Regions from separate parts of the Enterobacter sp. RHBSTW-00994 genome, predicted to be linked through region 1. Evidence: predicted binding sites of a transcription regulator. Region 1 holds the regulator's gene; each other region holds the start of a gene.

Region 1 (3,283 bases):
CGTATCATTCAGCGCCAGCGAGGGCGCAGCTTCAATTTTTGACAAGGTCAGAAGCTGTTTTACCAGACCCTCCATCCGGTGCGTTTGCTCACGCATGGTGTGCAGCGCTTTCTCACGTGGCGCGCCCTCCAGCGTTTGCTCCTGCATCATTTCCAGATAGCCCTGAAGGACGGTCAGCGGTGTGCGTAATTCATGGCTTACGTTAGCAAAGAAGTTCCGTCTCGCCCCTTCCAGTTGGTGCATCTGGGTCACATCACGCGCCACCATCAGCCACTGCTGATCGCTGTAAGGCATCACGCGGATCTCTAGATGTCGGCCATTGTTCAGTTTCAGGTTGTGCGGGCGAGTAAAGTCACGCTTTTTCAGGTAAAGCGTGAACTCCGGGTAACGTAGAAGGTTCAGGATGTTCTGGCCATTATCATCCGGCCAGCGCAGGCCTAACAGCTGTTGCGCCAGGCCATTACACCAAAAGATCGTCCCTTCTTCGGTGGTAAGAATCACGGCATCCGGTAGCGACTCAGCGCCGCTACGAAAGCGTTTAATCAGGCTTCCCAGTTCCCGGCGGCGCTTTTTATTGCGCATTTGCATCTGGTGCAAACCATAAAGCAGAGGTTCCCAGCTTCCGCTTCCCGGCGGGGGAGTCATACTCCTGTCTACCCACAACCACCACGAAAGACGCAGTAAATTCCAGAAATGCCAGATCAACAGTCCAGTCACTGCCGCCAGCAAAAACCACGGCAGATGGCCCACAATAGCCCCCAAAATGAAGGCCGGAATACAACATAAGATCAGTTCAAAAACGAGCCTTTTCCATGACAGACGTTCCAGCACGCGTCACACTCCTGTCATTGTTCAGAAACGGGTCGAAAAACGATAACCCGTGCCGCGGACCGTCTGCACCATGCGATCGTGGCCGCTATGCTCCAGCGCTTTACGCAGGCGGCGTATATGCACATCGACCGTCCGGTCTTCGACATACACGTTAGTTCCCCAGACGTTATTCAGCAACTGCTCACGGCTGTATACTCGCTCTGGATGCGTCATAAAGAAGTGCAATAATTTGAATTCAGTCGGTCCCATATCAAGGGGATTTTCACCTGTCATGACACGGTGCGAAGTAGGATCCAGGCTTAAGCCCTGCATCTCAATCACCTCTTCCACTGCCATAGGTGAAATGCGGCGCATTACCGCTTTGATGCGTGCCACCAGTTCTTTAGGCGAAAACGGTTTAGTGATGTAATCATCCGCCCCCGTTTCAAGACCACGAACGCGATCTTCCTCTTCACCACGCGCCGTCAGCATCACAACCGGGATATCACGCGTCATCGCTTCACGTTTGATGTGTTTGATGAACTGCAGACCAGAGCCGCCAGGCAACATCCAGTCAAGCAGAATTAAATCGGGCCAGGGTTCATTCAGCTGATTCACCGCGCTGTCATAATCTTCAGCTTCAACCGGCTGAAAGCCATTTTGTTCGAGCACGAAGCACACCATTTCACGAATAGGTGCTTCATCTTCTACGACCAGAATACGTCTCGCCATACTTTGCCCTGTCTTATGTAAGTTACAAGTTTGTAATGCGGCGTCATTATGCGTCAGATTTATGACAGATTTATGAAAAACATGACCACTACAAATGGCAAACTGTTGTTTTATTACAGCGGTTATTTTCCTGCTCCTGAAAGTTTATAATCGCCCATTCCTTTTTTCGCCATGGATCTGTTATGCGCATACTTCACACCTCGGACTGGCATCTGGGTCAAAACTTTTACAGCAAAAGCCGCGCCGCTGAACATGAAGCGTTCCTGAACTGGCTGCTGGACACAGCCCAGTCACATGAGGTGGATGCGATCATCGTGGCGGGCGATATTTTCGATACAGGTTCCCCACCCAGTTATGCGCGAGAACTTTACAACCGTTTTGTGGTGCATCTCCAGCGAACAGGCTGCCATCTGGTGATAGTCGCTGGTAATCATGACTCGGTCGCCACACTCAACGAGTCGCGAGATATCCTCGCATTTCTGAACACGACCGTCGTCGCAAACGCCGGACACGCTCCGCAGATCCTGAAAAAACGCGACGGTACGCCAGGTGCGGTGCTGTGCCCGATTCCTTTTTTACGCCCGCGCGACATCGTACAAAGCCAGGCCGGGTTTTCCGGCAGCGAAAAGCAGCAGCATTTATTACAGGCCATCACTGACTACTATCACCAGCAATACATTGAGGCTTGCGCACTGCGCGGCGAACAGGCTATTCCCGTGATTGCAACCGGGCATCTGACCACCGTCGGAGCCAGCAAAAGTGATGCTGTACGTGATATTTATATCGGAACACTCGACGCCTTCCCGGCGCAAAACTTTCCCCCTGCCGATTATATTGCCCTTGGGCACATTCACCGGGCGCAGATGATTGGCGGCAGCGAACACATTCGCTACTGCGGCTCTCCCATTTCGCTCAGTTTCGATGAAACAGGCAAAGCAAAGTCCGTACACCTGGTGAGCTTTTCCGACGGCAAACTCAGCGCTGTTGAGACGCTGGACGTGCCTGTGACTCAGCCGCTGGCCGTGCTGAAAGGCGATCTGGCGGCCATCACCGCTCAACTGGAACAGTGGCGTGGCGTGGCGCAGCATCCTGCCGTCTGGCTCGATATTGAAATCACTACCGATGACTACCTGCATGATATGCAGCGTAAGATTCAGGCGCTGACGGAAGACCTGCCGGTAGAGGTTTTGCTGGTGCGTCGCAGCCGCGAACAGCGCGAGAAAATACTGCAAAGTGCACAACGTGAAACGCTCAGTGAACTCCGGGTTGAAGAGGTGTTTGAACGACGTTTATCTCAGGAAGAGATCGACGACGCAAAACGAGCGCGGCTCAACGAACTGTTCACCCATACCCTGCATGCGCTTAATGACGAGGATGAAAACGCATGAAAATTCTCAGCCTGCGTCTCAAAAACCTCAACTCCCTGAAAGGTGAGTGGAAAATCGACTTTACCGCCGAACCATTCGCCAGCAACGGACTGTTTGCCATTACTGGCGCAACAGGAGCGGGGAAAACGACCCTTCTCGATGCCATCTGCCTGGCGCTGTACCACGAAACACCTCGTCTGAATACCGTGTCACAATCGCAAAACGACCTGATGACACGTGATACTGCTGAATGTCTGGCGGAAGTCGAGTTTGAAGTGAAAGGTGTGGCTTATCGCGCATTCTGGAGCCAGAACCGCGCGCGGAATCAACCAGACGGAAACTTACAAGCGCCCCGCGTCGAGCTGGCACAGTGT
Region 2 (3,283 bases), 2.3 Mb from region 1:
CGTTATCGCTGGCCACCAGTGGGCGTACACCGGCGTAGGCACGGAGAATGCGGGTTTGCGCCATTATTGGGGCCAATTTTTCCCCTTCTCGTAGCAAAATATCAACCTCTTCGGCGGTGACCCGGTTAACGTCGATCTCGCTGTAGTCAACGTGGGTTGAGGTGGTCCCAATCAAGGAAATCGTATCGCCAGGTACCAGGATATCGGCATCAGACGGCTTGCGGCAGCGGTTGATCACGTGGTTATTAATGCGGTGGTCGAGGATCAGCAGCGACCCTTTGGCCGGGAACATTCGGATCGACAAATCCGCATATTCCGCAATACGTTGCCCCCAAATCCCCGCCGCATTCACTACCACGCTGGCATACAGTTCGCTGTGTTCCTTGTATTGCGGATCAAAGACCCGAACGCCACACACAGTATCACCCTGGCGAATAAGCCCGGTCACCTCATGCCCTGTGAGAATACGTGCGCCATGTTCGCGGGCATCCAGCATATTGGCAGCAGTCAGGCGAAAAGGATCAACTGTGCCGTCGGGGACTTTGACTGCCCCTGTGAGTGCCGGGTTGACGGCGGGCTCAATGCGGCGGGCGAGAGCGGGATCGATAGCTTCGGCATCAATACCGGCAGCGAGACAGGCCGTAATAAACGTGTGCTGGAAGGCCAGGCTATCTTCCGGGAGTGTGATGAACAGACCGTTGGTTGGTTCGATGCAATGACGAGCAATGCGTTTGAGGATCTGGTTTTCAGCAATACACTCGCGGGCAGATTCGCTGTCCGTTACCGCGTATCGTGCGCCGCTGTGAAGCAGGCCATGATTGCGTCCGGTTGCGCCAGTCGCAATGTCGTGACGTTCCAGAAGCGTAACGCTTAAGCCTCGTAGCGCGCAATCTCGTGCAATGCCTGCACCGGTAGCGCCACCGCCAATGATAATCACATCGCTATAGCGGGGATCGTGAGTTGTCATTGTCTTCCCTCGTGTTCGTTTTTTTACCATTTAGCCACATGGATAGCACGGTTTGTTTGATTTCGAACATAATCGAGCGTTATACGAAAGTGAAACGTGATTTCGTGCGCCTTTTTGCGCACTTTGTCATATTTCTGTAACAATATGTGCGTTGATTCACAGTAACAATCACCGTGATTTTTTAACATCGCCGCCTCTCTGGAGTCGTGGGGCAGTTAAACCCCCGAAAATTCAATCTATGGCCACGGAGGCTGTCATGCTGAGTATCTTCAAACCTGCGCCGCATCGGGCGCGTCTGCCAGAGGCAGAGATTGATCCGCTATACCGTCGCCTGCGCTGGCAAATCTTCCTGGGCATTTTCTTCGGATATGCGGCTTACTATCTGGTACGCAAAAACTTTACCCTGGCTATGCCCTATCTGATTGAGCAGGGCTTTTCGCGCGGCGATCTGGGGTTTGCGCTGTCCGGGATCTCGATTGCTTATGGCTTTTCCAAATTCATTATGGGGTCGGTGTCAGACCGCTCGAACCCGCGTGTATTTTTACCGGCAGGGTTGATTCTTGCGGCTGCGGTCATGTTGTTTATGGGGTTTGTGCCGTGGGCAACCTCCAGCATTGCCATCATGTTTGTTCTGCTGTTCTTATGTGGCTGGTTCCAGGGGATGGGGTGGCCGCCGTGTGGGCGTACGATGGTGCACTGGTGGTCGCAGAAAGAGCGTGGTGGCATTGTCTCGGTGTGGAACTGCGCGCATAACGTGGGCGGCGGTATCCCGCCACTGCTTTTCCTGCTGGGAATGGCGTGGTTTAACGACTGGAAAGCCGCGCTTTACATGCCTGCCTTTGGCGCGGTTCTGGTGGCGATTATTGCTTTTGCACTGATGCGCGATACGCCACAGTCCTGCGGATTGCCCCCTATTGAAGAGTACAAGAATGATTACCCGGACGATTACAGCGAACAACATGAAGAAGAGTTGACGGCGAAGCAGATCTTCATGAAGTACGTTCTGCCCAATAAATTGCTGTGGTATATCGCGATAGCGAACGTCTTTGTCTACCTGCTGCGTTACGGCATCCTCGACTGGTCACCGACCTATCTCAAAGAGGTGAAGCATTTTGCGCTGGATAAATCCTCCTGGGCTTACTTCCTGTATGAATATGCAGGGATCCCTGGCACGCTGCTTTGCGGCTGGATGTCAGATAAGGTGTTTAAAGGCAATCGTGGTGCAACGGGTGTCTTCTTTATGACGCTGGTGACCATTGCGACGGTGGTTTACTGGCTCAACCCGCCGGGTAACCCTGGCGTTGATATGATTTGTATGATTGTGATCGGCTTCCTGATTTATGGTCCGGTCATGCTGATTGGTCTGCATGCGCTGGAGCTTGCACCGAAAAAAGCAGCTGGGACGGCGGCAGGCTTTACCGGCTTGTTCGGCTACCTCGGTGGTTCCGTCGCGGCGAGTGCCATCGTGGGTTATACCGTGGACTTCTTCGGCTGGGATGGTGGCTTTATGGTGATGATTGGCGGCAGCGTGCTGGCTGTTCTGCTGTTAATTATCGTGATGTTTGGTGAGAAACGTCACCACGCCGAAATGCTCGCGCGTCGTCAATAAGGAGTGTGTGATGAAATTAACTCAATTCGCCACGAGCCTGCTGCTGGTGGGGTTAATGACGGGTTCTGCACTGGCCGCCGAAAAGATTGTTATCGCCCATCGTGGCGCGAGCGGCTATCTGCCAGAGCATACGCTCCCGGCCAAAGCGATGGCTTATGCACAAGGGGCCGATTACCTGGAGCAGGATCTGGTGATGACGAAGGACGACCATCTGGTTGTCCTGCATGACCACTATCTTGACCGTGTTACGGACGTGGCAGAACGTTTCCCGGACCGCGCCCGTAAAGATGGCCGCTACTACGCCATTGATTTCACGCTCGATGAGATCCGTTCGCTGAAATTTACCGAAGGCTTCGGGATTGAGAACGGCAAGACGGTACAGGTCTATCCGGGGCGTTTCCCGATGGGCAAATCTGATTTCCGTATTCATACCTTTGAAGAGGAGATTGAGTTTGTTCAGGGGCTGAACCACTCGACGGGCAAAAATATCGGTATTTACCCGGAAATTAAAGCGCCGTGGTTCCACCATCAGGAAGGGAAAGATATTGCGGTGAAAACGCTGGAAGTGCTGAAACAGTACGGCTACACCAGCAAGAAGGACAAGGTCTATCTGCAATGTTTTGATGCCGCTGAACTGAAGCGCATTAAAACCGAGCTGGAACCAAAGATGGGGATGAACCTCAACCTGGTGCAGCTGATTGCCTATA
Region 3 (3,283 bases), 1.7 Mb from region 1:
CAGGCGAATAAAATCATCGTCGCCTTCGTCTTCTTTCACTTCCGCTGACGCTTCTTTTGGTGCTTCTTTCTCTTCAGGTTCGTTTGCTTCACATAGTCGACGCAGCAAGGCATTCTGTCGTTTTTGCTGATCGAGCAGCGCTTCCAACAGTTCGATCTGCTCGCTGGTGCGAGAACTGGCGCGATTAACAAAAAACCAAAGAACCAGCCCTACAATCAGTACGACCAAAGAGACCACCAAGGATGCCATGTTCAGCAGCCCCGAATTTTGTAACTCACCCATTTCACCACCTCAATAAAAGCACCCATTTTACCACTGGTGGGAAAGAAGGAAATCATCTTGAGAAAAAATGCGTCTTACCACGGGATAAATTTATTGATTACGCAAACGCCGCTAAAAAACTGTACATCCTGATCGCACATCACATTGATAGTTTGCGTCCAAAGCACAACGCTTGCTATCAGCACAATAACCAGAATTACCCAGCGTATTTTTTTCACTCCACACTCCGTCTTAAGACCTGATGTGTCCAGGTTATCACGCTTATCTTAAACAAGGACTAACTGTAACTGCATCAAGTGTTTTTTCAGAATCATACTCTTGCTTCATGGCATAAACTGGATACGCTTAATAGTATGACAAGTAAGAAAAAGAGGCATGATGCGTCTACTCATTCGAACCATTGTTGTATTGGCAATTCTGTGGATTGGCCTGCTGCTGTCGGGTTACGGCATACTGGTAGGAAGCGCCGAGAACGCTGCTGGCTTAGGTATCCAGTGCAAGTACATCACAGCGCAAGGCATCAGCACAGCGCAGTATCTCCATTCGAACAGCGGCTTTATCGGCCTGACGAACTGCCCTGTTCTGCGTAAGATGGCTGTCGTTATTGATAATGGCTAATTTATAACTATTGGCCCACAAAAAAACGCCGCACATGTGCGGCGTTTTTATTTCCGTTAATACGTTAAAACGGATAGTCGTTGTAACCCATCTGCTCGGAGATTTTCCGGGCTGCGGTATGTAACATCGCAACGTATTCGTGCAAACGCTCTTCCGAGAAGCGCAGTGTTGGGAAAGAGATACTCAGCCCCGCGATAACCACGCCAAAACGGTCAAATACAGGAACACCAATGCAACGCAAGCCTTCTTCCTGTTCTTCGTTATCTTCGCCGTAACCCTGTACACGAACCTGATCCAGTACCGTTAACAGCTCATCGGTACTGGTGATAGTGCGGTCCGTACTACGTTTGTACTCAACCCCTTCGAGGATTTGCACTACCTCTTCGCGATCGCGCCAGGCCAACAGTACTTTACCAATCGCGGTACTATAGAGTGGGTTACGTCGGCCAATACGCGAATACATACGCAGGTTGTACATAGAGTCAATTTTGTGGATATAGACAATACTGTCTTCATCCAGCGCCCCCAGGTGAACCGTCTCTTTCGTCAGACGAGAGAGTTCGCGCATTTGAATATCAGCACTACGGATGAGATCTACGTTTTGCAACGCCCGAGCACCTAATTCAAACAACTTCAGCGTCAGAGAGTATTTTTCAGACTCACCTTCTTGCGCGACATAACCCAGAGATTTCATGGTTTGCAAAAAGCGATAAACGGTGCTTTTCGACATCATCACACGCTGCGACAACTCTGTAATACCAATTTCACGCTCTTCTCCGAGCGCCTGCAAGATGCCAAACACCTTCAGCACGGAAGAAACAGAATCTGGCTGCTTATCCAAATCTGCGATTGCCATTTATCACCTCATAGAGAGTGTTTTATAAAAATCAGAACCGGTTTTTATTATAAATTCACGGTCGGCTCCCTGCAATCAATCCGCGTTTACTTCGTTACAAATCTGCGACATAAAACCGAATTAACAATGCTAAAATAGTTACTCTGAGAATAATTACACACTGAGCTATTCATCAATAATGGAAAAAAACCTTTCCGATGGTCTGCCATTGCCCCAGCGCTATGGCGCAATTGCCACAATCATTATTGGCATTTCAATGGCGGTTCTCGACGGTGCAATTGCTAACGTTGCATTACCCACTATCGCCAGCGATCTGCACGCCTCTCCTGCCAGTTCCATCTGGATAGTTAACGCGTATCAGATAGCCATTGTTGTCTCTTTGCTTTCACTCTCTTTTCTGGGTGATATGTTTGGTTACCGCCGCGTTTATCAATGTGGTCTGGTGGTTTTTACGCTGACCTCTCTGTTTTGCGCTTTGTCTGATTCACTTCACACCCTGACCATAGCCCGTATCGCGCAAGGTTTTGGAGGGGCGGCCTTAATGAGCGTCAACACAGCGTTAATACGCCTCATCTATCCACAACGTCACCTTGGGCGTGGCATGGGCATTAACTCATTCATTGTGGCTGTCTCTTCCGCTGCTGGCCCCACTATTGCTGCAGCCATCTTGTCCGTCGCATCCTGGCAATGGCTGTTTTTGATTAATGTACCGCTTGGGGTCATTGCCTTGGTTTTTGCCCTTCGCTTTTTACCTGCTAATGGCGCAAAAAGCACCGCCCCACGTTTCGATCTGCCCAGTGCTGTGATGAATGCCCTGACCTTCGGTCTGCTCATTACTGCGCTTAGCGGCTTTGCTCAAGGGCAATCACTCGCATTAATCGCAGTCGAAATCGTGGCGATGCTGGTCATTGGTTTCTTCTTTGTGCGTCGCCAGTTGGCGATGCCTGTTCCACTGCTGCCTGTCGACTTGTTGCGTATTCCACTGTTTTCGCTTTCCATCGGTACATCCATTTGCTCCTTCTGCGCCCAAATGTTGGCCCTGGTATCTCTGCCCTTTTTCCTGCAAAGCATCGTCGGCCGTACCGAAGTCGAAACAGGGTTACTTCTCACTCCATGGCCGCTGGCGACAATGGTGATGGCTCCACTGGCAGGTTATCTTATTGAGCGAGTTCATGCAGGTTTACTGGGGGCTCTGGGGCTACTGGTGATGGCAGCAGGTCTTTTTGCCCTCGCGCTGTTGCCGTCATCACCAACAGATGCCGACATCATCTGGCGCATGGTGTTGTGTGGCGCAGGTTTTGGTCTGTTCCAGTCACCTAACAACCATACGATTATCACCGCAGCTCCACGAAACCGGAGTGGCGGAGCCAGCGGAATGCTGGGCACTGCGCGTTTACTTGGACAAAGTACAGGCGCAGCACTGGTCGCTTTGATGTTCAATCTTTCAGGCCAAAGCGGTACACATGTTGCCCTGCTGCTGGCCGGCTCACTTGCCACTTTCGCTGCCATTATAAGCGGTCTGCGTGT

The links. Region 1 encodes PhoB, which activates phosphate uptake and scavenging genes when phosphate is short. Its sites were predicted from a motif close to CTGTCATAAAACTGNCNNAT; they were not measured.
Region 2: glpT (glycerol-3-phosphate transporter) is a predicted target of PhoB. The motif match lies at 1,091-1,110, and genes of this name have one in related genera.
Region 3: kdgR (DNA-binding transcriptional regulator KdgR) is a predicted target of PhoB. The motif match lies at 1,848-1,867, and genes of this name have one in related genera.

The regions. Positions count from the first base shown of each region.
Region 1 covers NZ_CP056199.1:1,014,116-1,017,398, reverse strand. Annotated here, with positions in the region: gene phoR (phosphate regulon sensor histidine kinase PhoR) at 1-831, opposite strand, end outside; gene phoB (phosphate response regulator transcription factor PhoB) at 853-1,542, opposite strand; gene sbcD (exonuclease subunit SbcD) at 1,725-2,930, shown strand; gene sbcC (exonuclease subunit SbcC) at 2,927-3,283, shown strand, end outside.
Region 2 covers NZ_CP056199.1:3,265,198-3,268,480, reverse strand. Annotated here, with positions in the region: gene glpA (anaerobic glycerol-3-phosphate dehydrogenase subunit A) at 1-967, opposite strand, end outside; gene glpT (glycerol-3-phosphate transporter) at 1,224-2,576, shown strand; gene glpQ (glycerophosphodiester phosphodiesterase) at 2,587-3,283, shown strand, end outside.
Region 3 covers NZ_CP056199.1:2,753,761-2,757,043, forward strand. Annotated here, with positions in the region: gene HV346_RS13225 (YebO family protein) at 1-282, opposite strand, end outside; gene mgrB (PhoP/PhoQ regulator MgrB) at 357-500, opposite strand; gene HV346_RS13235 (YobH family protein) at 661-900, shown strand; gene kdgR (DNA-binding transcriptional regulator KdgR) at 965-1,756, opposite strand; gene HV346_RS13245 (MFS transporter) at 1,935-3,283, shown strand, end outside.